DNA from 3 places in the Bradyrhizobium sp. AC87j1 genome. Region 1 is predicted to be linked to each of the others. Evidence: predicted binding sites of a transcription regulator. Region 1 holds the regulator's gene; each other region holds the start of a gene.

Region 1 (9,563 bases):
TCGCGGCGATCGCCTTCTTCAGGCCGTCGGTGGTCTGCTCATTGAACGAGGTGACGCGGATATAGCCGATGTCGCCGTTCTCGACGTGGAATCGCACCGGGCGCACGTGGATGATCTCGCGCGTGATCGCGACGTCGAGCGGCGCGTCAGCACCCTTGCGCACGATGGTGAGCTTGGTCTTGGTATCGACCGGGCCCTTCATCTTGTTGACGGCCTGCTCGAGCGTCATGCCCTGCACGGCCTCGCCGTCGATCTTGCTGATGAGGTCGCCGGACATCAGGCCGGCCTTCGAGGCGGGCGTATCGTCGATCGGGGAAACGACCTTGACGAGACCGTCTTCCATCGTGACCTCGATGCCGAGGCCGCCGAACTCGCCGGAGGTGGTCTCCTGCATCTCGGTCCAGGCCTTCGCGTTCATGTAGCGCGAATGCGGATCGAGCGAGGTCACCATGCCCGTGATCGCGCCTTCGATCATCTTGGCGTTGTCGGGCTTCTCGACATAGCTCGCCTTGACGCGCTCGAACACCGTGCCGAACAGGTTGAGCTGGGAATAGGCATCGTCCGCGCTCGCTGCCGCCCGTGCCGCCCATACACCACCGTGCGGGCTGGCGACCAGAAGGGTGAGACACGCTCCGGTGAGCGCGCCCAGAGGGAACAGCAGGGTTTTCCGCATGGGTGGGCTTGCCTTTTTGCTTGGCGGTTCGCTTGAGCTTGCCTGGGCTCGTCTCTCGAGACTTGGGAAGCAGATTTGGGACGCGCCATGCAATTGGCGATCCAGTCCACTTCTCACAATACCATTCTGGTTTCTTCAAGGCCGGGACGCACCGCCGACCGGTACACCGCAAAAATCGCTTCGTTCAGGCCTAAACTTTTGGCAACGTTGCAGGACTGGCCCGCCCCAAGGGGGAATAGGTGCGCCCGTCCACGCCGCGCAGCCATGCCATTTTAGGATGGTTTTGGAGCGCTGGACGGGTTAGGCGATGACACAAGGCTTCAAATTCTCGGGAGGATAACAATGAACGAAGCACCCCGGATCCGGCCGGAACGGAACGTCGAGCTCGGCGCCAGCAACGAGCCGTTCCAGAACCTGCACGAATTCATTCGGAAAGCGCGGGCCAACCTCAACCAGAACGCCTGGGACTACATCGTCGGCGCCGCCGAGACCGAAACCACGATGCGCCGCAACCGCATGGCGCTGGACGAGATCGCCTTCCGCCCGCGGGTGCTGCGCGACGTCCGCAAGGTCGACGGCTCGGTTCAGCAGTTCGGCCGCAAGATGCGCCTGCCGGTGGTGCTCGCCCCGGTCGGCGCGCTCGAGATCTTCGATCCGGATGGCGCGGCGAGCGTCGCGCGCGCTGCCGGCACCTTCGGTGCGGCGCACATGCTGAGCTCGGTGTCCGAGCCCGGCCTGGAGCAGACCGCCGAAGCCGCGCCGGATGCGCTGCGGCTCTATCAGCTCTATGTCCGCGGCGACGACGCCTTTGTCGCCGATGTCGTCAGCCGGGCCGAGAAGAGCGCCTATGCCGGCTTCTGCCTGACCGTCGACACCGCCCATTACAGCCGTCGTGAACGCGACATCGCCAAGCGCTACGTTCGCGAGAGCCGCCTGCGTGCCACCGGCGGCGATTTCCAGAAGGGCCTGGAGTGGCGGACCGTGAAGATGATCAAGGACAAGTTCAGGATTCCGCTGATCCTGAAGGGCATCGCCACCGCCGAGGACGCCCTGATCGCGGTCGATCACGGCGTCGAATGGATCTACGTCTCCAACCATGGCGGCCGCCAGCTCGACCACGGCCGCGGCGCCATGCATGTGCTGCCCGAGATCGTCGAGGCCGTGAAGGGCCGCGCCAAGATCATGGTCGACGGCGGCATCTGCCGCGGCACCGACATCGTCAAGGCGATCGCGGCGGGCGCGGACATGGTCGGCATCGGCCGGCTGCAATGCTGGGCGCTGGCGGCGGCTGGCGAGGCCGGCGTCGCGCGGATGCTGGAGCTGCTGGAGGACGAGGTGCTGCGCTGCCTCGGCCTTTTGGGCGCCACGTCATTTGCCGAGGTGGACAAATCCTGCCTGCATCCGGCGACCGCCACCAACCCGCCGAGCGTGTTCAGCGCATTCCCGCTGTTCGACCACGATCCGTATCGATACTGAGTGAAAGGACGCAATGACTTCGCTCTCTCCCGGCAGCGCGGATGCGCTGCTGTTCGATCTCGGGCGCGTGGTGCTCGACATCGATTTCTCCAAGGCGATCGCCTGCTGGGCGGGACATGCCGGCTGCCAGCCCGAGGCCATCGTCGCGCGCTATGTGCGTGACGATGCCTACCGGCTGCATGAGGTCGGCAAGATCAGCGACGAGGATTATTTCGCCTCGCTGCGTGCATCGCTCGGCATCGGCATTTCGGACGCGCAGTTCCTGGAAGGCTGGAACGCGATCTTCGCCGGCGAGATGCCTGATATCGCCGAGCTGCTGCCGCGCGCGGCGAAACAGATGCCGCTCTACGCCTTCTCCAACACCAACCGGCCGCATGTCGACTATTTCTCGAAGGAATACGGCGAACTGCTCGGCCATTTCCGCGCGCTGTATCTGTCGTCAAGCATCGGCCTGCGCAAACCGGACGCGGAAGCCTTCGACCATGTCGTCGCCGCGATCGGCGTGCCCGCAGGGCGCATCGTGTTCTTCGACGATCTCGCCGAGAACATCGAGGGCGCGCGGTCGCGCGGGCTGACGGCGGTGCACGTGACGTCGCCGCGCGACGTCGGGAACGCCTTGAAGGCATTGGGCATCTGACGATCTCCGCTCAGTGGGAGGCGCAAGGTCGGGCAGCCCTCCCGGAACCAATTTGCCCAAAATGAGGAACCAGAGCGCTTTGTGCATTTTTGTACGGAGTTCCGGGAACGGAATGGCCCCTTCCGGACTCTTGAGTCCGTTGGGACTTCTACACCGGACTTATGGACGTGCTGGGCAAAACCTATCTCACCAAGCAAGCCTCTCTCCTGCTTGAATTCGCAAGAACCACCTCGGATTCTGACCTTTCCGCCAAGCTGATCAGCAAGGCCGCCGACCTGAAATCCCAGGCCGATCCGCTGCCCGACAAGGATCAAGGCCCGAAGGCTCCCGACGTCGCGCTGGACGACGGGCCGGACCGGCCGAGCGGGAGTTGAGCGATGCTGGCCGTGGCGCTCGTCATTCTCGTCCTCGCCATGGCCACCCTCCTGCCGATCGGTCTCGTTCTCTGGATCATGCCACACCAGGCCTGAGCCCGCTTTCCATCCAGGGCCGGAAGCGGCAGGATAAATCGTGCCCGCACCGCAATTTTGCCTCTGCTCCCGCGCTCGGCTAGAAGACTGTCGGAACATTTCGTCCGAACGTGCCGAGCAGGAGTTTCGCCGTGGCCTTGATGCCGGTTTCCGACGCCCTTGCTGCGGTGCTGGCGGGTGCAGAGCCGCTGCCTGCAGAGATGGTTTCACTCGACGAAGCCTACCATCGCGTGCTCGCGCAGGACGTCGCTGCGCGGCGTACCCAACCGCCCCAGGCGATGTCGGCGATGGACGGCTATGCCGTGCGCGCGGCCGACGCAGCGACAATCGATTCCAGGCTGACGATGATCGGTGAGGTCGCAGCGGGCCGTCCGTTCACGGGAAGGGTCGGCGCCGGCGAAGCCGTGCGGATCTTCACCGGCGGCGTCGTTCCCGACGGCGCGGACGCAGTCGTGATCCAGGAGGACACGATCGCCGAGGGCAAGCAAATAACGATCAAGGAAGCCGCGATCGTGGGTCGGCACATCCGCCCCGCCGGGGTCGATTTCCGCGAGGGCGACGTCCTCCTGCGCAAGGGAACCCGTCTGACGGAGCGCGATCTCGCCCTCGCCGCTGGAATGAATCACCCGCATCTCGCCGCCTGCCGCCGCCCGAAGGTCGCGATCCTCGCCACCGGCGATGAACTGGTGATGCCGGGCTCAACGCCCGGGCACGGCCAGATCGTCTATTCCAACGGCTACGCCCTGCACGCGCTCGCCCGCAGCGAGGGCGCCGAGACCATCGACCTCGGTGTCGCCGCCGATACGCTGGAGGCCACCACCGCCGGCATCCGCCGCGCGCGCGAAAGCGGCGCCGACGTCCTGGTCACGACCGGGGGCGCATCGGTCGGCGACCACGATCTGGTCCAGCAGGCGCTGAAGGACGAAGGCATCGCGATGGCGTTCTGGAAGATCGCGATGCGGCCCGGCAAGCCGATGATGCACGGACGCTTAGGGACGATGGGCGTCATCGGCCTGCCCGGCAATCCCGTGTCGTCCTATGTCTGCGCCTTCCTGTTCATGGTGCCGCTGATTCGCGCCCTGTCGGGCCGTTCGGTGATTCATCACCATCGCGAGCGCGTCGTGCTGGGCCGCGATCTCGGCGCCAACGACCAGCGCGAGGATTATCTGCGCGCGCGCCTGGAGCTGCGCGACGACGGCACGCTCGTCGCCCTTCCCGTCAGCCATCAGGACTCCTCTCTGCTTGCGAATCTTGCTGCAGCACAGGTACTTCTCGTGCGCGCACCGTTTGCGCCAAAGGCCGAGGCCGGCAGCCCTTGCGAGGTGCTGCGGCTCCCCGTCTGACCTGCGCGGCCACACGCATTCCGCGCGCTCCGTCTTGTTCACGCTAAATTAAGCAGTTGCGGAACATGTATCGAACATATAGTGTCCGTTCATGATTTGTTTCGAGGATGTAGCGGCTTATCGCTGAATTCATCGTCTCGGAATCGAACGACATCAACCGGGGGACTTTGGTCGAGATGTTAACGCGCAAACAATACGAGCTTCTGCGGTTCATCAGCGAACGCTTGAAGGAAAGCGGCGTGCCGCCGTCCTTCGACGAGATGAAGGATGCACTCGACCTGCGCTCGAAGTCAGGCATCCACCGCCTGATCACCGCGCTCGAAGAGCGCGGCTTCATCCGCCGCCTGCCCAACCGCGCCCGGGCCATCGAAGTGATCAAGCTGCCGGAGCTCCAGGCTGCCGCCGGCAACCGACGCGGCTTCACGCCAAGCGTCATCGAGGGCAATCTCGGCAAGGTGCGCGCGAGCTCCAGCCCGTCCGCAGACGAGGGCGAGCGACCCGTTGCGGTGCCGGTGATGGGCCGAATCGCGGCCGGCACCCCGATCGAGGCATTGCAGACCCGCAGCCACACCATCAGCGTGCCGCCCGACATGCTCGGCTCCGGCGAGCATTACGCGCTCGAAGTGCGCGGCGATTCCATGGTCGAGGCCGGCATCCTCGACGGCGACATGGCGTTGATCCAGCGCAACGAGAGCGCCGATACCGGCGATATCGTGGTGGCGCTGATCGACGACGAGGAAGCCACGCTCAAGCGCTTCCGCCGCCGCGGCGCCTCGATCGCACTGGAGCCCGCCAATGCCGCTTACGAGGTGCGCATCCTGCCGCCAAACCGCGTGAAGATTCAGGGCAAGCTGATCGGGCTTTACCGCAAGTACTGATACCGGAACTACTCATACCGGAAGTAGTCAGCGCCTCGCGCGCGCCTTCGATCGGCATCGCCGATCAGAGATCGGAGCGGATGATGGTCCGCTCCGGCGGGATAGCCCTTCTGGTACTGCACAGATTGTCCGGCCCCTCCTCCTTTCGCGACATCCTCGGTAGGCCGCGCGAAGCAACATCGCTTCGCGGCCTTTCGAGTTCGAGGGAGACAGCCCAAATGCGCCAGATCGTTTGAGCGCAGCCGCAGCGACGCTGGTTGCATCATCATGTCGGCAAGGACACGGCCGTGATCTAGAAAATCCGCAACGACCGCGTACACAGCCGAGCTGACGATACTCGGGCTGGCTGGTTTCGCCGGTCGTTGACGCGCGCCTGCCAAATGCACGGAAGCCGACTTTGTTCCTATCGAATTCGGAAAAGATGGAAAAGATAATGTGATCGGGGCTCGCGGATCCCAGCCGTAGATTTGCCTACAACCAAGCAGACCGTCACGTGCTTCCACTCTGGTAGGGGCCTGCGCCTCCGAAAGAGGTGCGGGTCGCTATCTCTGCATTGAGGAGCACCCGATGTGTGACTACAGCCTGCATGCCGTCGCGACGCGCCCCGCAGAAGTCGGCGAGACGATCGTCACGACAACATTCCGCGGCACCTCGACCCGCGGCTTCGCCTCCGAAGCCGATCTCTCCGTCGCGGTCTGCCTGCTGCCGGGAACGGAGCTCGCTTTCGCCGACAACGTCCGTTACGACAACCGCTGGATCTGGACGCGCACCGTCAACTCCCGCGTCGGCAAGTTCGGCAAGATCGATCCGCACATTCCCGATCGCCATCATGATGCGATTGAATTCCCGGACGGCAAATCCGTGCTGGTGACGCAGCTCGTCGAAGGCCAGCGCGCAACCGTGCTGCAACTGCCCGTGACCCAGCCGATCGGCGAGCGCGAGCACAAGCCGCAGATCATCGCCGACAGTCGCCCGACGGTCACGCGACTGCCGATCGGCTGACGCCCCGGCCGACAGGTCGAGGGCCAGGATTGAAATGCCGTCGCCGGCCGAGGCCGGCGAGCCCGGTGGGTTTTTGTTTCACGACATTCGAGCGGCGAACCTCGTCGCCGCACGAAGTTTGGGCCGTCCTGCCTGAATTTTGAACCTCCGCTCCGCAGCCAAATGACCGATGCTGTCGTGATCTGAGGCGGCGGACACGCTCGATGAAAACCTTCATTCGCGTCGTTGAACTCTGGGTGCCTGACCGGACGCGCATGCGGCTGGAATTCGGCGGCGGCCTCTACGATGAAGGGCTGTCCGCGTTCAAGGCCGTCAGCGAAGAGCTGCACTTCGGATATGACGAGGGGCTTCCAGGCAAGGCCTGGGCCTGCGGCCATCCCGTCATCCTCACGAAATTCGCCAACTCCTATTTCAAGCGGACTGATCAGGCCGTCGCGGCCGGCCTCACTTGCGGCGTGGCGGTGCCGGTGTTCGCGGGCGAATTCCTGCAAGCGGTGATGGTGCTGTTCTGCGGCGACGACGAGGCGCATGTCGGCGCGATCGAACTCTGGCACAACGATCCTGATCTCTCCCACGAGATGGGCCTCGTCGACGGCTATTACGGCGCAGCTGACATGTTCGAATTCAACTCCCGCCACACCAGATTTCCTCGCGGCTTCGGACTGCCCGGACGCACCTGGAAGGCTGGCCTGCCGCTGATCATCAAGGACCTGCACGACGCCAAGAGCTTCCTGCGCTGGGAGGACGCAGCCAAGGTCGGGATCAATCTCGGCGTCGGCGTGCCCTACCGAACCGGCACCGACCAGACCTGGGTCCTGACATTCCTCTCCGCGCAGGCAACGCCGATTGCGCGACGCTTCGAGATCTGGGTCCCTAACGAGGCCCGTTCGGCGCTGGTCTTTCGCGCCGGCGATTGCAGCGCGCACACCGACCTTGACGCGCTCTATGCGACCAGATTCATCGCCCGAGGACAAGGCAGCATCGGCGGCGCCTGGGCCACCGGCATGCCGGCGCTCAACGACGATCTCACCCACGACGGCTCGGTCGCCGGCTCGGACGCCTGCGCAGCGGGGTTGAGGCGGATGGTGGCCCTGCCAGTCATCGGCAACGCAAGGCTCGAGGCCGTGCTGGCCTGGTATCTGTAATCGATCGCGTCAATCGTCGGCCTGCAAGTCGGTCTCCGATGGCGTTGCGTCGCGGCTGCGGGGAGCCGCCTTCGGCGCAAGGCTGCCGTCGAAATCACCTTCGCCGGCACCGGCCGGTAACCACGGGCGGTTCGTGCCTCTTGTCCTCACCGCCTGAACCGAAAAGCCGTCGCCACGCTGGGTCAATGCCAGCGCGCCCTGGCGAGCGAGCCGCGGCCGATCCACCACCATCGCCGCACAATCGGGCGGCGCGGGCCGTGACGTCACCACCAGCGCGGCCCGGCTGCAATCGTCCGCCAATGCGTCGATGCGCGAAGCCAGCGCGACCAGCCGTCCGTCGGCGAGCGGCATATCGTGCGACGAGTCCGGCTGCGTGACGCCGCTCGCCAGCGCGCTACTGCCGGCATCGCGCGGATCGGCGTCGGCAGCCAACCACTCCTTGAGCAGGAAATTGTCCTTGCCCGCCCTGATCAGATGCAAACGCCCGTCTCCGCCGCGCACCGCGACGCTCGCGCCGTCCCCGGCAATCAGGATATCGGGCTGCCGCACCGACAGCCCCCAGCCGATGGAAACGAGCAGCACCATGGCACCGCACCAGCGCAAGGGCGTGCGCAACAGGCTCATCACGATGATCCCCAGGCTCGCGGCGATCAGCGGCGCGATGCCAAAAGCCGGGATGCGGCCGACCGCGCCCGGCAATGCCGCCACCCAGCGCGAGACCGCGACCATCCAGTCGATCCCGATCCCCATCAGCCACCAGAACACGCCGTCGAGCCCGAACGGCGCCGCGAGCAGGCCCAGCAGCCCCGCCGGCATCACCAGCGCAGAGACCACCGGCATCGCGCCGAGATTGGCGAGCACGCCGTAGGGCGTGACGCGGTGGAAGTGGAAGGCGGCGTAGGGCGTGGTCGCAAGCCCGGCGATCAGCGAGGCCAGGAACAGCATCGCGATCTCGCGGCCGCCCCACATCGCGATCCGCGCGGTGGCGGAATGATCGGGGGATGCGAACAGGTTCGGCATGCCGATCTGCACCAACGCAACGAGTCCGAGCGTCGCGGCGAACGACATCTGAAAACTCGGATGCACAAGCGCTTCCGGCGCGACCGCGAGCACGATCAGCGCCGCCACCGCGAGCGTACGGAACGTGATGGCGCGGCGATCGACCATCACCGCGATCAGCACCACCGCCGTCATGAAGAACGAACGTTGCGTCGCGACCTCCGCGCCAGACAAAAGCAGATAGAACGCAGCCGCGACCAGCGCCGCGGCCGCCGACCATTTTTTGATGGCAAAGCCGGCTGGCAGTCCCGGGATCAAGGCCAGCAATGCGCGCACCGCGAAGAAGACCACGCCCGCGACCACCGCCATGTGATAGCCGGAGATCGACAACACGTGCCCGAGCCCCGAGATGAACATCGCGTCGTTCACGGGCGTGGAAATCGCATCGCGCCGTCCGGTGAGCAGCGCTGTCGCGATCGCGCGGTTGTCCCCCTCGAGCGTGGCGCGGATGCGGGCGTCGATCGCATCGCGCAGGCCCTGCATGAAGGCGGCGTAACGCAGCCGCAGGCCGCCGGCATCGGGCGGGATTGAAGCCGTGATCGCGCCCATCACGAAGCCGGAGGCGCCGATGCCCTGGAAGAACATGTCGCGCGAGAAATCGTAGCTGCCCGGGCGCACCGGCGAGAGCGGCGGCATCAGCCGCGCCTTCAATTGAACGAAGCTGCCGACCTCGGGCGCAGTGCCCTTGCGCACCGACAGGCGGACGCGTTCCAGCTTGACCTCGCTGCGCTGCGCCTCCATCGCGGTGACGCGCAGCACGAAACGATCGGTGCGCTCGCGGATGTCGCGGGCCTCGACGAAACCCGACAGCGCCACCGAATAGAGCGGCTTGGCCAGCACCGGGTGGGCGATGCGCGCCGTCTTCCAGGTCGCCACGGCA
Region 2 (9,563 bases), on a different contig from region 1:
CGCCAACTACATCGCCGCGCGCCTCGATCCGCATTTCCCGGTGCTCTACAAGAACGCCAAGGGCCGCGTCGCCCATGAGTGCATCGTCGATCCCCGTCCGCTGAAGAATACGAGCGGCGTCACCGTCGACGACATCGCCAAGCGCCTGATCGACTACGGCTTCCACGCGCCGACCATGAGCTTCCCGGTGCCGGGCACGCTGATGATCGAGCCGACCGAATCGGAATCCAAGGCCGAGCTGGATCGTTTTTGTGATGCCATGATCGCGATCCGGAAAGAAATCGCCGAGGTCGAAGCCGGCCGCTTCAAGATTGAGGCCTCACCGCTGCGCCACGCTCCGCACACCGTTCACGACATCGCCGACGATGATTGGAAGCGCGCCTACACCCGCGCTGAGGGCTGCTTCCCCGCCGGCACCTCGCGGGCCGACAAATACTGGAGCCCGGTCGGGCGCGTCGACAACGTCTATGGGGACCGCAACCTCGTGTGCTCCTGCCCGCCGGTGAGCGATTACGCGGAAGCCGCGGAGTAAGACACAACGGAGGTCTCGTAGGGTGGGCAAAGCGAAGCGTGCCCACCACCTTTGCATGATGTGAAAGATCGTGGGCACGGCGCTTACGCGCCTTTGCCCACCCTACGGCTCCTGACCTAAGGCGCGATCAACGAGCGACTCTCCTCCTGCCACCGCCACAGTCGATCGTTGGTCAGCAACGTACCGCCCCACCAGCGCCGAATCGGATTGTACCGGCGGAAATCCTCCCGACCTTCCAGAACCGCTTTGCCAAACTCCGTCAGCGACAGCCGGCTCCGGCGAAAGGCGGCGTTTCGACCTCGCGCATCGTGCGGGGGAAGCGTCTCGAGTTTCGGATCGAGACCTGCGATCGCCGGCACCGGGCCGGAGGCAAGCCCTTCGAGCAACGGCCCAAGCTCCCACTGGTCAAACACGCGCGTTTCGAGCAGCCCGCCCGGCTGAAACAGCTCCTTTGTGCGGCTGTAGCCTGCCGCAATCAGATCGAGAAGCCGCGATTCCGTCGCGCCCAGTCCCGTCGTCGTTGACGGCAGTTCTGCCAGCAATTGCTCCATCGCCGGCTTCAGGAAGGGCAGCGTGGGAAACTCACGCCCCAGCAGTCCAAAACAGAGCTCCGGCGTGGGGGCCCGATAAGCTTCCCAGGCCATGCGAGCGGCCTCGAAGTCGGGCTCCGTCACGTCGAACACCCGCACGGCACGATCGCGCAGCCTCACAGCGTCTGCTTCGAGCAGATCGAAATCGACGAGCCGCAATTTAAGTCGCTCGGCCATGTAGGATTGTGAGCGCAGGTAATCGAGAATCCAGACCAGCTGCAATTGATCGTTCGGACGCGGATCAAACCAGAGTTCGATGAGATCGAAGCCGTAGGCTTTGCAGAACCAATCTAGCGGGAGCTGTTTGTGCGCGAGGCCCATCTCGGGAGATCGGGCAACAAGATCGGACCACCGCACTTCGCCGATGTGACGGCCTCCCTTGAGGTACGCTTCGAGGTGGTGCGACGTAGGCAGGGGCCCAGATACGAATCGAAAGATCAACGGGACGACCATGTCAGCGCGATCGGCATAGGTGAGGCCAGCGCCGGACGAACTGGTCAGAATCATCCGTTTCATCGTCGGCGCGCCCCACCCTCACGCAAAACGAAACGGGCACTGACGACGTCGGCAACTCAACGTCTTCAGCGCCCGCTCCTCGCGAAAACTCTTCGCGTTAGATCTTACTCTTCCGCCGGCTCCTCGCCGTCGGCGTCGCTCTCCGGCGTGCCGGCCAAAATCTGCTCGGAGATCAGGCCGGAGTTCTGGCGGATCGAGGTCTCGATCTTGGCGGTGATGTCGGGGTTGGCCTTCAGGAACGCTTTCGAGTTCTCGCGGCCCTGGCCGAGACGCTGGCTGTCATAGGAGAACCAGGCGCCTGACTTCTCGACGATGCCGGCCTTGACGCCGAGATCGAGGATCTCGCCCATCTTGGAGACGCCCTCGCCGTACATGATGTCGAACTCGACCTGCTTGAAGGGCGGCGCCAGCTTGTTCTTCACCACCTTCACGCGCGTGGTGTTGCCGACCACTTCGTCGCGCTCCTTGATCGCGCCGATGCGGCGGATGTCGAGGCGGACGGAGGCGTAGAACTTCAGCGCGTTGCCGCCTGTCGTGGTTTCCGGCGAGCCGTACATCACACCGATCTTCATGCGGATCTGGTTGATGAAGATCACCATGGTGTTGGACTTGTTGATGGAGGCGGTCAGCTTGCGCAGCGCCTGGCTCATCAGACGCGCCTGCAGACCCGGCAGCGCATCACCCATCTCGCCCTCGAGCTCGGCCTTCGGCACCAGCGCGGCGACCGAATCGATCACCATGACGTCGACCGCACCCGAGCGCACCAGCGTGTCGCAGATTTCCAGCGCCTGCTCGCCGGTGTCGGGCTGCGAGATCAGAAGCTCGTCGATGTTGACGCCGAGCTTGCGGGCATAGACCGGGTCGAGCGCGTGCTCGGCGTCGATGAAGGCGCAGATGCCGCCCTTCTTCTGCGCTTCCGCCACCGTGTGCAGCGCCAGCGTGGTCTTGCCCGACGATTCCGGCCCGTAGATCTCGACGATGCGTCCCTTGGGCAGGCCGCCGATGCCGAGCGCGATATCGAGCCCGAGCGAGCCTGACGACACCGCCTCGATGTCCATGGACCGGTCGTTCTTGCCGAGCTTCATCACCGAGCCCTTGCCGAACTGGCGCTCGATCTGGGAGAGCGCGGCGGCCAGAGCTTTACTCTTGTCCATGGAAGATCCTTCGACGATACGCAGGGCAGTGGCGGACATTGGGTCGTGCTCCTTATGGCGAGGATTCGCGTGAGGGACAAACGATTGGCGAGGCGGCTCGGCGATAAAAGCAACGTACCCCATTTGTTCTAGGTTCGCAATATGTTCTTTTGCAGATTTGGGGGTTGTCCGTGAGCATCTCCACGTCCCCCTCCCCATTCGCGTTGTGCACACAACTGGACAGACGCGGCTCCCGTTAATGGTCCTCAATGGGCCATCACCGCACGAAGCGTGGCCACTATCGGTGATGAGAACGCCGATTGCGCTCCCGCCTTCCTCGCACGGAAAGGAGCGCGCCATGTCCAGGCGGCGACGTTTCAAGCAGCAGCTGACGCTTCAGGACCGGCTCTCCGCATGGGTGAAGCAGGTCGAGGAGCAAGCCTCGAGGCTTCCGCCCGGGCCCGAGCGGGACGCCCTGCTCAAGAAGGCCCGCCAAGCCGACGTCGCCAATCACCTGCACGACTGGGTCATACCCCCCGGACTGCAGCCGCCGAAATAGCAGGGCTGCCGCAACGTGATTCCCCGGCCGAAGCTGACGCGCATCAAAGACGCATGGCCCGGCCGCCGTCAGAATTCCGTAATCCTGCGGCAACGAACCTTTTCGCGGTCTCGGGCCTTCTCCAGGATGGGACCGCAACTCTGGGGACCTCAGTCATGACGGACAACACCAACCGCGATACGATCAGGCGCAATCCCCTGCTGGAGGCGGCACAGGAGGAGCTGATGAAGTTCGAGCGCGCGGAAAACGAGTTCCGCAAGAAGGACCGCCAAGAGCGCGCCGCCGAGCTCCACCTTCCCCTGAACGAAATCAAGATCCACTAGATCCGGCCGGGGGCTTCCGAAGCTGACAAACGCGCACCGACGATACGGTGGCGGCCCTTTTTAAGACCTTGGGTGGCGGCGGGAGGCGGTCGCCTTATCACCGCAATCTGTCGGGAGGCCCAGGTCGGGCCGATTTGACCGGCCCACAGAGCGCCATGACGGCATCTAGACACCAAACTTAATCCATTGAAAAGACAACTGAATTTCCATGCGGCCTACTGTGCATGGGGTTGTTTTCCAGTTTTTGAGAATGCGGCAACCCCGTACCCATCATCCAGGGGAAGGCTGCGCCTGTCCTAAAGCAGCGCCAGCAGCACGAGGCCGATCACCAGCACCACGAAGCCAGCCGCTGTCGCGGCGGCGAATGACCGCTCTACGTTATCCATGATGCCACCCCGTGGTCGGCGTGCCACGTTTCCCCCATGGCTGCGCCGAACGCTGTGGAATCTTGCCGACCGGTGTGTCCGCAGTTGTGCGAACGGATGTCGAAATTGGGACCGGTGCGGGGCCAGTCTGCGGCCTCAGTGGTCGGGCTCGGAAATCTGCCGCCTGTCAGGCTGCCGTAAGCGGAGCCGGCTAGGATGATGAGGCTATGGTGTTGCAGCCCAGCACCTCAGCCTCCAATAACTTTTTGCCCCGTCTGGCTCTCCCCAGGCGGGGTTTTTTCATCCTTGCCGGGCGGCTCGCGGGTCCCGCTCCTCCTGGGTCAGGAGCAGCGAGAAGGCGCGGATCGCGGGCGCAGCCAGCAGCACGATCGGCAGCATCGCGGCCCAGGCGATCAGCCACGACACCATCCAGTGCCCGACGAAGCTCATCGCGCTGGCTGCGGGCAAGCTGGCGATTCCCGCCGCGATCAGCGAGGTCAGTCCGGACTGGATGATGCCGAAGACGAAATGACTGTAGCGGCGGGGAATGCCGAGCATGACGGGCCCTTGCTGTTTTTGCCGTCGCCAGACCAAGCAAGGCATATGCCGCCGCTTGCACGGAAACCGGTAACCCTCCGCGGGGGCCCCTGCGGCCCGTCCGATTCGGCGCACCGGCGCAGCCGGGTGCAGCCCAGGAACTTTGTTCATGGTCGGAGAACCACGGGTATGCGACAGCCTCACTGTCTCACGGACCGGCGTCTTTCGAGAGCCGGCTTGGCTTGTTTCGGGGCCGGCGCGCTTTCGAGATATCCCCGAGCTATCCGGGGCTTACCGACAAAATTTGCTTGTCTCCGGAAATATTGGGACGCCCAACATGTTTGCAGTCATGGAGAGTGAATCGTGGGAGGTCGCCATGAATCACAGGGGCGTCGAGTTCACCGTCGCCAAGACGGCGATTCCCGGAATCTGGCAGTGGCAGTTCCGCATTGGCGAGCAGGTCAAGACCGGCAAGACCGAGACGAAAATCGATCTGTTGGCGATTCGGCGCGTGCAGCTGCGTATCGACCGGGAGCTGAAGCGATCGGCCAAGCGGCCTGAACCGGCCGGATGAAGGTCGGCATCGGATGGCGCTTTCTGCGCCGCGGCTGGCGGTCCCGGCGGAACATCATCCGTAGCCGCCCGGAATTGATCTGGCGGTGGTTTGGGATTGGACTGCGCGCGCCCATGGCCCTGGGGACGAGGCCATCACGCGCGCGATCGGTGCCAGCTATGCCGTTGTATTTCTTTCGAATCCGGAATGGAAGTTACTCCGGCTGCGCCGATCAGGCGACGGAATTTGCCGATCGCAATTCGGCCTGGAAAGAGATGACCAATGTTTGCGCCGACATGACCGCCGGCATTGCCCGCAAGCTCCAGGAAAATTCCGAATGGCACATGGAGCTGCTGGACGAGACCAAGGAGCCCGTGTTCCGGATCCGCATCGTTGCCGAAACCCTCGACTAGCAAGCAGCTTCAATCCGCGCTGGGCAGCCGCCGCATGGTGAATTCGATATCGCCGCCGGGCAGCTCGCGCCAGCTCTCGACAACGCTCATATAGCCGGCCTTGGGGTAGCGGGCGAAGAAGGCCTGCGCCCTTTCCCGCGCCGCCGCGCGCGGCAGCGTGAAGGTCTCGCGCAGATAGCCGTCGCCGACCGTTTGGCCCGGCTTGCCGGCGATCTTGCGCCGGCCCGCCATCCGCTCGGCGAGATCCCGCGGACGGTCGGCCATGTCCTCCTCCTCTACGCGCTACGCTCAGCCCAATGTAGGGCGCGAGCCGGGTGAAGAGGAGTCCCGTCCGAAAGGCGTTGTGCTGCCCCCGGACGGAGCTGCGGTCAGTTGGCGGCCGTGCCACTCTTGGACTTCTTCGGCGCGCTGGTTGCGGCCGAGGCCTTCGGCGCCGCCGGCTGCTTCGGCGGATCGGCGCGCATGCCGCCCCAGGGATCGTTGGAGGTCTTGGAATCCGGGATCTTCTTCAGCGTTTCCTTGTAGGCCTTGTCACGCTCGGCTTCCGCGGCCTTTTCCTCGGGGGTCTTGCTCGGGGCGTCCTGCAGCAAATTCAGATTGGGCATTTGCGCATAGGCAGGTCCCGCCAGCACGGCCAGCACCGCGGCCAAACGGAAAAGCTTCATCGTCTACTCCTTGATCATCCATGGAGGCACGGTTCGCCCGTGCCTGGTCATCCTTGTCGCGGCCGGTCGCGACCGCCGAGGCCCGCTAGAGCCGATCCGATCTGCACGATTTCGGCGCATGCAGCCAGTCGTCCCAGATCGGACCGCATTTGGTGCACCCGCTCAGCGCGAGGCCGAGCGCGGCCATACAAAAGACGAGGACACACCGACGCAACATCATCCACCCATACCCCGAGCAAGCCATCATATCGGGCCAAGTCAGGCATTTTCAAGCCGACGGGACCGGCGCCAGACCGGGTGACTTTGCCGCGCCGATGCGCGCACAATGGGTCGAAACATCCGGCAATACAGGAGAGCGCGCCAGCAATGCAAATGCAGCCAGACACCGAATTCGGCCTCTCCGACGCCAGACGCATCCTCGGCGAGATTATTGCGCCCTGGGTCCAGGATCTCAATCTCGCGGTCGAGCGCCTCGAGCACGTGCAGCCAGCGGATGCGCCGGACTGGCAGCCCGGCGCACTCCTGCGCATGCCGTTTTCGGAGCGCTTGTGCCGGAACGGCGGCATGGTCTGCGGCCAAGCCCTGATGGCGCTCGCCGACACCGCGATGGTGATCGCGAACCTCGCGGCCAATCGCGGCTACCGCCCCATGACCACGGTCGACCAGACCACACATTTCATGCGCGCGGTTTCCTCGTCGGACGTGCTGGCGGACGCGCGCGTGGTGCGGCTCGGGCGCACCATGAGCTTTGGCCGCGTCACGCTGCTCTCGGCGACCGACAACAAACCGATCGCGATGGTATCGAGCGCGTTCGCGATGCTGCCGGGCTGAGCATCTCAAAAGAAGAGAGCCGCGTGGGCGCAAAGCGCACCGCGGCTCTCCATCACGATCGTGTCGAAGCAAGAGACCGAAGCGCGATTGCATCCTCGCTTCGGTCCGCACGCTTCATGACTTGCCGGGATTATTTTCCGAGCACTTCGTCGGCTGCGGTGACGATGCTGGCGGTCGGATTCTTTCCGCAATAGGCACCAAACTTCTTAGCGTTCTCGATGAACACGTCGGTGTCGATGATCGCGTTGTCCTCGTCGCCCTTGTACCAGCCGTCCATCCAGGTCAGCACGACCTGGATGTTGTCTTCGCCGCTATCGAGGAACTGCTTGCAGCTCATGGTCGAGAGGTCCCACTTGACGGCGTGGGCGGGCATCGACGACAGCGAGAACGCGGCGGCGAGCAAAATCGAAAGTGTGGTCTTCATCAGTATCTCCATCGGCGCGTAGCGCCATAAAAGAAGAGCGTGTGGGGAAAGTCGGCGGAGAGATTCTCCGCGTCAACGTCGTAAACGAAGTCTGAAGCGCTGTGCAAGTAGCGCCAGTATTGAGTTTAGTTCAACGTAATTTCTATGCACTACTTCACAATCATCATGATGGACCAACGCGGATGATCGAGAAGCGTGCAGCGCAGCGGTACCGTGTTTTCAAGGGTGGGACGATCACCTTTGAAAGCAGCGGCATTCCCTGCACCGTGCGAAACATGTCAGCGGGCGGCGCGGCGATCGACCTCGACACCCCCGTCACATTGCCGCAATCGTTCACGCTATCGATCGCGCGCGACGATTTCGTGCGGAATTGTCGCACAGTTTGGCGCAGTGACAAGCGCGTCGGCCTCGCCTTCGTGCAATAGCGCGCGCGATGTGAACGAACGTTCGCATCGCATCCACAACACGATTATGATTGCGTGATACGACGACGGCGACGCCAGCGCAGGCTTGCGATCACGAGCGCGGCGATCGCGATTCCGATCGCCGCGGATGCCCCGAAAAATCGTCCACCGGGACGATCGATGGTGCGCGACCACAATGTCGGCGCCTCGCCCGGCCGCGCCAGGCGGAACGCGACCACGCTATCGCCGATCGAGGTGCCGACTTCGGAGTGGCCGCCGGCGCCGATCGCGACATATTGCTCGCCCTTCCACAGATAGGTCATGGGATTGGCGACCCCGGGCACCGGCAGCCGTCCCTGCCACAGCTCCTTGCCGCCTCGCGCATCGAAGGCGCGCAGATAAGCATCCATCGCGCCGCTGAAGACGAGACCGCCCGCCGTGACCGCCAGTCCGTTGACGAGAGGCGCGCCCCAGGGCAGCGGCGCGCCGAGCGGCGCCAGGTCTTCGGTGGTCCCGACCGTCGAACGCCAGAGGATCTTGCCGGCCTTCAGATCGACCGCAACCATCTCGCCCCAGGGCGGCTTGTTGCAGAGCAGACCGAGCGGCGACATCGCCACCGCGCGCGACATCGCAAACGGCGCGCCGCGCTGCTGGCCGAAATCATGCCCCGGCGGCGGATTGAATCCGGCAGCCTCCGTGCGCGGGATCAGCCTGATGAGATGAACGGCGCGCCCGGTGTTGGCGTAGAGAATCTGCCGGACCGGATCGAAGGCCGCGCTGCCCCAGTTCACGCCGCCGCCGGTGAAAGGAAACTCCAGCGTGCCCTGCACGGAAGGCGGCGTGAACAGACCCTCGTTGCGCGCCTCCGTGAACAGGCGCTCGCAGGACGAGGGGCGCAGTTCCGGCAACAGCGAGAGCGCGTCGTCGGCCGAGATCGTCTGTGATGTCAGCGCCGGCACATGCGTCGGAAACGGCTGCGTCGGCGACAACATCTCCCCTTCCGCGCCGCCCTGCGGCACCGCGCGTTCTTCCACCGGCCAGACCGGCTTGCCGCTGTCGCGGTCGAGCACGAAGATAAAACCTTGCTTGGTCGGCTGGATCACGACGTCGCGCTGGCCATCACCGGCATCGAGGCGCGCGAGCGTCGGCTGCGCCGCCAGATCGTAATCCCAGACATCGTGATGCACGGTCTGGAATGCCCATGCGAGTTCGCCGGTCTCGATGCGCAATGCGACCACCGAATTGGCATGTTCGTTGTTGCCCGGCCGCTTGCCGCCCCAGAAATCCGGCGACGGCGAGGACGTCGGCAGGAACACCAGGCCGCGTGCCGCGTCGACCGACATCGGCGCCCAGACATTGGCGTGCCCGGCTTCGATGCCGTCACGCTTGAGCGGCTCGAAGCTCCAGCGCGCCCGGCCGGTGCGCGCGTCGAACGCACGTACGACGCCGCTCGGCGCATCGACGCGTCGGTTGTCGGAGATCGAGGAGCCGACCACGACGACATCCCGGCCAACGGCCGGCGGCGAGGTGATCTGGAATTCGCCGGGCCATTCCAGGGCAATACCGATATCGAGCTTCACCTCGCCGGCATTGCCGAAACCGGCACAGGGAATTCCCGTCTTCGCGTCCAGCGCGATCAGGCGGACGTCGTTCGTGCCCATGAAGATGCGCGATCGACAGGCGGCATTTGCGGGCGCCTCATCGTCGGTCCAGTGGGT
Region 3 (9,563 bases), on a different contig from region 1:
CGGCGCTGCGCGATTGCGCGATCTCGCCGACCGCCGCGGACGTGGTCGTTTGCACGGCCTGCGATGCATTGGCGATATCGTGGTTGGCCGAGACCATCGTCTCGGCGGTCTCCTGGAGATGGTGGAACCGTTCCGACTGGTTTGCGACGCGGTTTGCAACTTCCTGGACGTTGCCGGCGATATCGGCGAGTTCCACGCCGAGGCCGCCGATGCGGTCGGCAAGCTGATCAATCAGCCGTTCGGCCAGCGTGCGATTGGAGTCGGTGTCCATGACTGCAAGTTGTACGACGGACATGTTCGATGAGTCCTCCAGTCAGAGCCGCAACCCGGCTCACGGCGGCATTCCCATTTCAATTCAGCTTAAAAGGATGATTCGCGGCCGGCGTCTTGCCTGAGCGTGCACTCAGGCGCAATTCGCGCCTTATTTCTCTATTCCGCTCGAAAAACTGCGGGACATTTTTTCGGACCAGGCTCTAGAGCTTGTAAGCCGTGCGGAATCCACCCCAGTGCCGGCCCTGCACGCGGATCGGAACGTCGATCTCGCGCATCATCACCGTATTCCCGTTGCCCATGTCGCGCGCATAGCTTTGCACCAGGTACGAGCGCAGGTTGCGTGCGGCCGCCAACCCCGCCGGATCGTTGAATATCCTGCGGTTGCGACTATTGGCTGTGTTCCAGGCGACGTCGCCCGGTCGCTGCGGGTGCGAATAGATCTTGTTGTGCACCGGCAGGAAGCCGTTGCGGTCGACCATGGCGCAGAACGCCATGCGCTGGTCCTTGGCCAGAAAGACCTCCTGGAACGGCGGCAGCGCGCGGTCGGCCCAGTCGAGATATTTCGTGCGGTATTGCTGCGGATTGGTCCCGGCGATTTCGGCGTAGTCGGTGTCGAAGAGGTCGTTGATCCCAACTTCGCCGCGGGCAACGGCCTGCTCGAAGATCTGGGTCAGCGCGTTGCCCGCTTCCATGGCGCGGGTGACGAACTCCGTGTTCTCTTCGTGGATCGCCCAGAGCCTGTCCTCGATTTTTTCGCGGAGCTCGGCATTGGGACCAACGAATTGCGCGCGGGCCCCGGCCTTGGATTGCTCGATCACGCGCAGGCGGCAGGCGCCGACGGCTTCGAGGGTACCTTCGATCATCGCTTGCGGTGCAAGCCGGCCTGCATCCGCGCCGCCGATCAGCACACCGTCCATCGAGATTTCATAGACCGGCATCACGCCGCGCGGGCTCTCGAACTTGAGATGGCAGGGCAGCCGTTCGGTCTTGCGGCGGTCGTCGTGCTCGCTCTGGCGGAGCAGCACGGCGCAGCGCGATTTCAGCTTCTGTGCGAAGGTGGTGACGGCTTTGCCGGCACTGGCGACGTTCTCGCCATGGCTCTCGGCCGCCTTGGTCGCGGCATCGATCTCGGCTGCGCTCTCGCCGACAGAGACGATGAACTCCGAGGCGCTGGCGGCGTTGCCGGAGACTTCGCTGGTGGTGGCGTTCTGCTCGGCGACCGCGCCGTTGACGGTCTCAAAGACCGGGCGGATCGCCTCGATCGCTTGCGAAATGCGGTGCACGGCATCGGCAGAGCCGGCGGCATCGCGCTGCAGCGCGTCGATCTTCTTCGTAATCTCTTCCGTCGCGCCTTGCGTCTGCACCGCGAGGGCCTTGACCTCGGTTGCGACGACCGCAAAGCCTTTTCCCGCAGCGCCCGCGCGTGCGGCCTCGATCGTCGAGTTGAGCGCGAGCAGCGTCGTCTGCCGCGCGATCTGCGCGATCAGGTTGACGACATTGCCGATGGCGGCGGAGGATTCGCGCAAGCGATCGACATTGGCGCGGGCTTCCTGCGCCGCGGCGCTGGCCTCGTCGGCGAGCTTGCCGGCCTCGCGAACCTGCGCTCCGATCCCCAGCGCCGACTGGGTGAACTTGTCGGCGGCATGGGCGAAGGTGGAGGCGGTTGATTGCGCGGCATTGGTCCGGCCGGTCAGGGCGTCGGTGCGGTCGCGAATGGCGGCAAGCGTCGATGCGGTCGCTTCGGCGCCGCCCGCCACCGAATTGGCGGCGCGCTCGAGCTGGCGGATCATCGAGCCAAGCTCGAGTTCCAGCAATTCCAGGATCTCCCGCGCGGAATCACCTTCGGTTGGGGCGGGCTCGGACTGGGCCACCGGCGGCGCGGCCTCTGCGGCTGCCACGGGCGCGGCCATATCCGGCAGACGCTTCCGAAATAGTCCGAATGCCATCAGGTCTCTCTTGTCGGGGGACGCTCGGAGGTTATTTTCGCAGGCTGGAATGAAGTCAGGGTTAACGATGCTTCACCTCTAGGCAGGGGCCTGTACGGTGTTACCTTAAAGTATCCGAGACCCTTTCATTCCGGTGGGTTGGCGGCCTATAAGGCCGCGTTTCCCACCCTCATTGGCGTACGATTCCAAGAGACCCCCGAGAGACCACGCATGGCCGGACATTCCCAATTCAAGAACATCATGCACCGCAAGGGGCGGCAGGATGCCCAGAAGTCGAAGCTGTTCGGCAAGCTGGCGCGGGAAATCACCGTCGCGGCCAAACTGGGCACGCCCGACCCCAACATGAACCCCCGCCTGCGCGCCGCCATCATCGCCGCGCGCCAGGAGAACATGCCGAAGGACAATATCGAGCGCGCCGTCAAGAAAGCGCTCGGCAATGAGGGCGAGAACTATGACGAGATCCGCTACGAGGGCTATGGCCCCGGCGGCGTCGCCGTCATCGTCGAGGCGCTGACCGACAACCGCAACCGCGCCGCCTCCGACATCCGCTCCTTCTTCACCAAGTCAGGCGGCAATCTCGGCGAAACCGGCTCGGTGTCCTTCATGTTCGACCGCACCGGAATCATCGAATACGACCGCAGCGTGGCCTCCGACGACGCCGTGCTCGATGCGGCGATCGAGGCCGGCGCCGACGACGTCGTCTCCAGCGAAGCCGGCCACGAGATCTACGCCTCGACCGAAGGCTATCGCGACGTCGCCAAGGCGCTGGAAGCCAAGTTCGGCGAGCCGCGCAAGGCCGCATTGATCTGGAAGCCGCAGAACACGGTCGCCGTCGACGACGAGACCGGCGAGAAGCTGCTCAAGCTGATGGATCTGCTCAACGAGCACGACGACGTCCAGCACGTCTACGCCAATTTCGAGGTCTCGGACGCGCTGGTCGCGAAGATGGGCGGCTGAAGTCCACCGTGTCCCGGACGCGCTGCAGCGTGAAACGCTGCTGCGCAGAGCCGGGACCCATGACACCTCGAGTACCGGCGACAACTGGGCCCGGTTCAGCGCCACACCGCTTTGCGCTGCGTCGCGCCCGGGGCACGAGACCGTCACTTCCCCTGTTACTTCCGTTCTGTTTCTGTTTCCCCAACGGCAGCCAGCCGCTATCACTGGCCCATGACTGCGCTCCCGATTCGTGGCCCCGTTCGCATCATCGGCATCGACCCTGGCCTCCGCCGCACCGGCTGGGGCGTGATCGAGGCTGAGGGCAATCGCCTGATCTACGTCGCCTGCGGTTCGGTGGAACCGCCGGACGATTTGCCGCTGGCCAGCCGGCTGCTCGCGATCCACGAGGGGCTGGCGTCCGTCCTGTCCGACCACAAGCCGATGGAAGCCGCGGTCGAGCAGACCTTCGTCAACAAGGACGGCGTTGCGACGCTGAAACTCGGCCAGGCCCGCGGCGTCGCCATGCTGGCGCCCGCGATGTTCGGTATCTCTGTCGCCGAATACGCGCCGAACCAGGTCAAGAAGACCGTGGTCGGCGCCGGCCATGCCGACAAGCAACAGATCGCGATGATGCTGAAGATATTGCTGCCCAAGGCCGAGCCGCCGTCCGCCGACGCCGCCGACGCGCTCGCCATCGCCATCACCCACGCCCATCATCGCCAGAGCACGGCGCTCAGGCTGAAGGTGGCGGGGTTATGATCGGCAAGCTCAAGGGCCTGATCGATTCCTACGGCGAGGATTATGTGCTCCTCGACGTCGGCGGCGTCGGCTATCAGGTGCATTGCTCGGCGCGTACACTGCAGCATCTGCCCTCGCCGGGAGAGGCTGCCGTGCTGTCGATCGAGACCTATGTCCGCGAGGACCAAATAAAACTGTTCGGCTTCCGCACCGACCAGGAGCGCGAATGGTTTCGCCTGCTGCAGACCGTGCAGGGCGTCGGTGCCAAGGTCGCGCTCGCCGTGCTCGGCACGCTGGCGCCTTCCGATCTCGCCAACGCCATTGCGCTGCGCGATAAGGCCGCGGTGGCGCGCACGCCCGGCGTCGGTCCCAAGGTCGCCGAACGCATCGTCACCGAATTGAAGGACAAGGCGCCGGCTTTCGCCAATGTCGATCCCGCCGTGGTGCATCTCGCCGGCGCCGTCGACGACCAGCGGGCGCCGCGGCCCGTCGCCGACGCGATCTCCGCGCTGGTCAATCTCGGCTATGGTCAGCCGCAAGCGGCCGCCGCCATTGCATCCGCATCGCGCAGCGCGGGTGAGAACGCCGAGACGGCGCAGCTCATTCGCCTCGGCCTGAAGGAACTGGCGAAGTGAGCGATCCCAAGGCCAACCGCATGGTCTCGCCCGAGCGCCGCAGCGACGATGTCGGCGACACCGCGCTGCGTCCGCAATCGCTGTCCGACTTCGTTGGCCAGCAGCAGGCGCGCAAGAACCTCTCCATCTTCATCGAGGCGGCGCGCAAGCGCGGCGAGGCGCTGGATCACGTGCTGTTCGTAGGTCCCCCCGGCCTCGGCAAGACCACGCTGGCGCAGATCGTGGCCAAGGAGCTGGGCGTCGGCTTTCGCGCGACGTCAGGGCCGGTGATCGCCAAGGCCGGCGATCTCGCAGCTCTTCTCACCAATCTCGAAGAGCGCGACGTGCTCTTCATCGACGAGATCCATCGTCTGAGCCCGGCGGTGGAAGAGGTGCTCTATCCCGCGATGGAGGACTTTCAGCTCGACCTCATCATCGGCGAGGGCCCGGCGGCGCGCTCGGTGAAGATCGAACTGTCGAAATTCACCCTCGTCGGCGCCACCACGCGTGCCGGCCTGCTCACCAATCCCTTGCGCGATCGTTTCGGCATTCCGGTGCGGCTCAATTTCTACACGATCGAGGAGCTCGAAAGCATCGTCAGTCGGGGCGCGCGCGTGCTCAATGTCGGCATGAGCGCCGACGGCGCCAACGAGATCGCGCGCCGTGCTCGCGGCACGCCGCGTATCGCCGGCCGCCTGCTCCGCCGCGTGCGCGATTTCGCCTCGGCGGCCGATGCCGACAAGATCGACCGCAAGATCGCCGACCACGCCCTGAGCGCGCTCGAGGTCGATGCCGCGGGCCTCGACGCGATGGACCGTCGCTATCTCACGACCATCGCGATGAACTATGGCGGCGGCCCGGTTGGCGTTGAGACCATGGCCGCCGCGTTGTCCGAGCCGCGCGATGCGATCGAGGACATCATCGAGCCCTATCTGATCCAGTGCGGCTATCTCCAGCGCACCCCGCGCGGCCGGCTGCTCACCTCGCATGCCTTTCGTCATCTCGGCATCGCCGAGCCCTCGCGCGATGCGGCGGCACAATTCGGCCTGTTCGGCACGGACGAGAGCGACGACTGAGCTGCGCCAATACAGCGCGCTCCTTTCATGAATTTCTGGTAATCTCGTGCAGACGGTCTGCACGAATGCACCCCAATTCCGCTCCAATCGGACCGCATCAACAAGGCGCATCTCGATCGGGTTTCCATGATCACGCGCCGTCATTTCATCCGTTCCATCGGCGGTCTGTCCGCCCTCGGCATCTCGACCGCCGCCTACGGCGTCGGCGTCGAGCCGGTGCTGCGGCTTCGCGTCACCCGCTATCATCCGAAGCCGCGGCAATGGCCGGCGGATTTTCCGTTGAAGATCGCGGCCATCGCCGACATCCACGCCTGCGATCCCTGGATGTCGCTGGAGCGGATCGAGGGCATCGTCGACCGTACCAATGCGCTGAATGCCGATCTCGTCGTGCTGCTCGGCGACTATGTCGCCGGCCTTCACCACGTCACGCGCCTCATCCCGTCGCGCGAATGGGCGAGGGTGCTGGCCGGACTCAAGGCACCGCTCGGCGTCCATGCCGTCATGGGCAATCACGATTATTGGGACGACAGGACCGTGCAGCAGGCGGGGCACGGACCGACCATCGCGCATCGGGCGCTGGAGGCGGCCGGCATCCCGGTCTACGAGAATGACGTCGTGCGCCTCACCAAGGACGGCCGCCCGTTCTGGCTTGCCGGGCTCGGCGATCAGCTGGCCTTCCTGCCGGCGCGGCGCTTCCGCAGCATCGGCCGCTTCGGCGCCGACGATCTTGCGGGCACGCTGGCGAAGGTCACCGACGATGCGCCGGTCATCCTGCTCGCGCACGAGCCCAACATCGCGCCGCTCGTACCCGGGCGCGTCGCGCTGCAACTGTCCGGCCATACCCATGGCGGCCAGGTTCGCCTGCTTGGCTGGTCGCCGGCGGTTTCGCCCAAGAACGGCCTGCGCCTCGCTTATGGCCACTTCCGCCTGAAATGCGACCTCATTGTCTCCGGTGGCCTCGGTTGCAGCATCATGCCGGTCCGCGTCGGCGTGCCGCCCGAGATCGTCGAGGTGACGCTGGGAAGGACAGGGCTCGCTGTGTCCTAGCTACGCTTGCGCGTCCGGCCGTTTTTGCGCAAAACGGACCTATAGCGACAAGCGAAGAGGCTCGCGACGTGACAGCTCATCTCGACGGCGAGATCCGCGACGGCCGCCACCACATGCAGGTCCGCGTCTATTACGAGGACACGGATTTCTCCGGCATCGTCTATCACGCCAATTATCTGCGCTACATGGAGCGCGGCCGCACCAATCACCTCAGGCTGATGGGCGCCGAGCAGCAGGCGCTGTTCGATCAGGTGGAGACGGAAGGCGCGGGCTTCGCCTTCGTGGTGCGCTCGATGCATCTGGATTTCCTCAAGCCCGCGCGGATGGACGACGTGCTCGACGTTGTGACCTGGCCGGTTGCGGTGAAGGGCGCCTCGATCATGCTGGCGCAGGAAGTGCGTCGCGGCGCGGAAGTTCTGGTGAAGGCCGAGGTCCGCGTCGCCTTCATCAGCGGCGGCCGCGCGCAGCCGATCCCGAAATCGATCCGCGCATTGATGAAGGCCGATCTGATTTCGTGATCGCCCGATAAGTGATCGCCCGATTTGTGATGGCCTATCGACTCCACAATTTGCGGCGATAGATTGCGGCCCCGACCCACCGATGAGGCCATCATGTCGCGCCCGCCGCTTCCGCCCTTCACCCGTGAGACCGCCGCGCAAAAGGCCCGCATGGCCGAGGACGCCTGGAATTCACGCGACCCGGTGCGCGTCTCGCTCGCCTATACCGAGGACAGCCGCTGGCGCAATCGCTCCGAGGTCTTGCAGGGCCGCGAGGCCATCGTCGCGTTCCTCACCCGCAAATGGGAGAAGGAGCAGGACTATCGCCTGATCAAGGACCTCTGGGCCTTCGACGAGAACCGCATTGCCGTGCGCTTCCAGTACGAATGGCACGATGCGAGCGGCAAGTGGTATCGCTCTTACGGCAACGAGGAGTGGGAGTTCGACGAGCACGGCTTGATGAAGCGGCGCGAAGCGTCGATCAACGATATCGCGATTGCGGAGAAGGACCGCCGCTTTCACTGGACCGCGCCGGGACCGCGGCCGGCGGACGTTGCGGGATTGGGGACGGATCCGTTCTGATGTTCGCGAGATAGCGCGGCGAGCGCGTTGCACCCTCTCCCCTTGTGGGAGAGGGTGGCTCGCCGCATAGCGGCGAGACGGGTGAGGGGTATCTCTCCGCGACTCCAACTCTTATTGAATGCGCTGAGACAGACCCCTCATCCGGCGCTTCGCGCCGCCTTCTCCCACAAGGGGAGAAGGGAAGAAGAGCAGCCGCGAGTTTCGTCGACTACGGCGCCGTGCGCTTCGCCAGAAACCTCGTAATTGCCCCACCGAGCTTCGCATTATCCATCGGCTCGGCCAGCGATGCGCGCGCCGTCGCCAACACGTCTTCTGGCGTCTTGCCGTCGCGCAGATCGCAGCACACTTGCGCAAACGCCACGTCGAACTCCGGGTGCGGCTGCACGGTCAGCGTCGTGCCATTGGCGTAGAGCAGGCCGGCATGCGGGGTGAACTCCGACGACAGGATTGTCAGCGCATCGTTGGGCGGCTCGATCACCTGATCCTGATGTGAGGCGGCGATTGCGACCTCCTCGCCGGCAATGACGCCGTTCTCAGGCAGCACCTGATAGACGTGCCGGCCGATGCCCCAGCCTTTCTCCGACTTACGCACGGTGCCGCCGAGCGCCTGCGCGATCAGCTGATGGCCGAAGCAGATTCCGACCATCGGCGTCTTGTTGGCGTAGGCGGTGCGGACAAAAGCTTCCAGCGGCGCGATCCAGTCGAGCCCGTCATAGACGCCGGCCGCCGCGCCGGTGATCAGCACGGCCTCGAGCTTGCCCGGATCGGGAAGCGCGTCGCCATTCGGGATGCTGACGACGTCCACCGTAGCCGTCGGGTCCTCGGTGCGAACCATGCGTTCGAACATGTCCGGGAACGAGCCGTGCTGCTCCCGATATTTTTGCGGGACCTGTCCGGTCTCGATGATGGTGATGCGTGCCATGTGCCCCCAAGAAGGTTGCGAAGCTCAGTCGCTTTCTGCCCGATATTGCTGGTGTGACGCTGTGCGCTCCAGCAGTGCACTTTCCTTGCGGACCTCGTTGAGAAAGGCCTTGGCCAGGCGCGATAGCGGCTCGGCCTCCGACCATAGCATATAGGCGACCGCGTGCGTCGTCGGGGTGAACGGCCGTACGACAAGGCCGTGGCCACCGTTCTGGCGCGGCGAGAAGGGGTCGACGACGGCGGCGCCGACGCCAGCGGCGGCGAGCACACAGGCCGTGTTGCAGTAGCGCACCTCGACGGTCGGCTGAAACGGCGCGCCGGCGCGGGCAAAACTGTCGCGCACGGCTTCACCCAGCCGCGTGCCGCGTTCGAGCCCGATGAAAGGCAGGCCGGACAGATCCGAAGCCGAGATCATGGGCCTTTCGGCGAGCGGGTGCTGCGGCGGCAGCACGCACACCATCTCGCCGGTGTGCACCACCTCGTGCGCGATGCCGGGATGATGCGTCAGCCCGAGCGCGAAGCCGAGCTCGGCGACGCGGCTGAGCACGCCCTCGATGATGCCCTCGTAGCGGCGCACGTCGAAGAACACGCGCGTTTCCGGGCGGCGTCGCAGGAATCCTGATAGCGCGGTCGGGATGATGCTGTAGGCGAGCGGCGGCGTCGCCACGATGGCAAGATGCCCGGAGCGGTTCTCGCGCAGATCGCGCACGCGGTTCTCGAGCTTTGCGTGCAGCGCGAAGATCGCTTCGCTCTCCTTGTACAGCGCCATCGCTTCCGCGGTGGGAAACAGCCGGTTGTTGACGCGCTCGAACAAGGCGAAGCCCGCCTGCGCCTCCATCGTCTTCAGCGCATTGCTGACCGCGGGTTGCGAGAGGGCCAGTTCGTCCGCCGCCGCGACCGTGGTGCGATGGCGGATGACGGCGCGCAGGATTT

What was found. The regulator LexA, encoded in region 1, represses DNA repair genes until DNA is damaged. The targets are predictions, from matches to a motif close to TGTTCNNNNTGTGTTCNG.
Region 2: a site for LexA is predicted at 2,924-2,941, ahead of recA (recombinase RecA). Genes of this name have one in related genera too.
Region 3: a site for LexA is predicted at 3,339-3,356, ahead of ruvC (crossover junction endodeoxyribonuclease RuvC). Genes of this name have one in related genera too.

Annotation. Positions count from the first base shown of each region.
Region 1 is NZ_PTFE01000005.1:82,626-92,188, reverse strand. Features, by position in the region: gene CV770_RS05190 (S41 family peptidase) at 1-673, opposite strand, end outside; gene CV770_RS05185 (alpha-hydroxy acid oxidase) at 1,016-2,149, shown strand; gene CV770_RS05180 (HAD family hydrolase) at 2,163-2,786, shown strand; gene CV770_RS05175 (hypothetical protein) at 2,954-3,160, shown strand; gene CV770_RS05170 (molybdopterin molybdotransferase MoeA) at 3,388-4,599, shown strand; gene lexA (transcriptional repressor LexA) at 4,776-5,477, shown strand; gene CV770_RS05160 (hypothetical protein) at 6,045-6,479, shown strand; gene CV770_RS05155 (GAF domain-containing protein) at 6,683-7,624, shown strand; gene CV770_RS05150 (ComEC/Rec2 family competence protein) at 7,634-9,563, opposite strand, start outside.
Region 2 is NZ_PTFE01000017.1:30,919-40,481, reverse strand. Features, by position in the region: gene gcvP (aminomethyl-transferring glycine dehydrogenase) at 1-532, shown strand, start outside; gene CV770_RS11860 (hypothetical protein) at 649-1,629, opposite strand; gene recA (recombinase RecA) at 1,743-2,831, opposite strand; gene CV770_RS11850 (hypothetical protein) at 3,130-3,330, shown strand; gene CV770_RS42545 (hypothetical protein) at 3,486-3,653, shown strand; gene CV770_RS11845 (DUF2798 domain-containing protein) at 4,319-4,576, opposite strand; gene CV770_RS11840 (hypothetical protein) at 4,932-5,129, shown strand; gene CV770_RS11835 (DUF6894 family protein) at 5,288-5,521, shown strand; gene CV770_RS11830 (hypothetical protein) at 5,531-5,785, opposite strand; gene CV770_RS11825 (hypothetical protein) at 5,890-6,186, opposite strand; gene CV770_RS11815 (PaaI family thioesterase) at 6,553-7,017, shown strand; gene CV770_RS11810 (HdeA family protein) at 7,148-7,441, opposite strand; gene CV770_RS11805 (PilZ domain-containing protein) at 7,624-7,866, shown strand; gene CV770_RS11800 (pyrroloquinoline quinone-dependent dehydrogenase) at 7,911-9,563, opposite strand, start outside.
Region 3 is NZ_PTFE01000128.1:1,521-11,083, forward strand. Features, by position in the region: gene CV770_RS36635 (methyl-accepting chemotaxis protein) at 1-295, opposite strand, end outside; gene CV770_RS36640 (methyl-accepting chemotaxis protein) at 474-2,219, opposite strand; gene CV770_RS36645 (YebC/PmpR family DNA-binding transcriptional regulator) at 2,430-3,176, shown strand; gene ruvC (crossover junction endodeoxyribonuclease RuvC) at 3,387-3,914, shown strand; gene ruvA (Holliday junction branch migration protein RuvA) at 3,911-4,528, shown strand; gene ruvB (Holliday junction branch migration DNA helicase RuvB) at 4,549-5,583, shown strand; gene CV770_RS36665 (metallophosphoesterase) at 5,710-6,630, shown strand; gene ybgC (tol-pal system-associated acyl-CoA thioesterase) at 6,699-7,148, shown strand; gene CV770_RS36675 (nuclear transport factor 2 family protein) at 7,242-7,709, shown strand; gene CV770_RS36680 (type 1 glutamine amidotransferase) at 7,918-8,631, opposite strand; gene CV770_RS36685 (LysR family transcriptional regulator) at 8,656-9,563, opposite strand, start outside.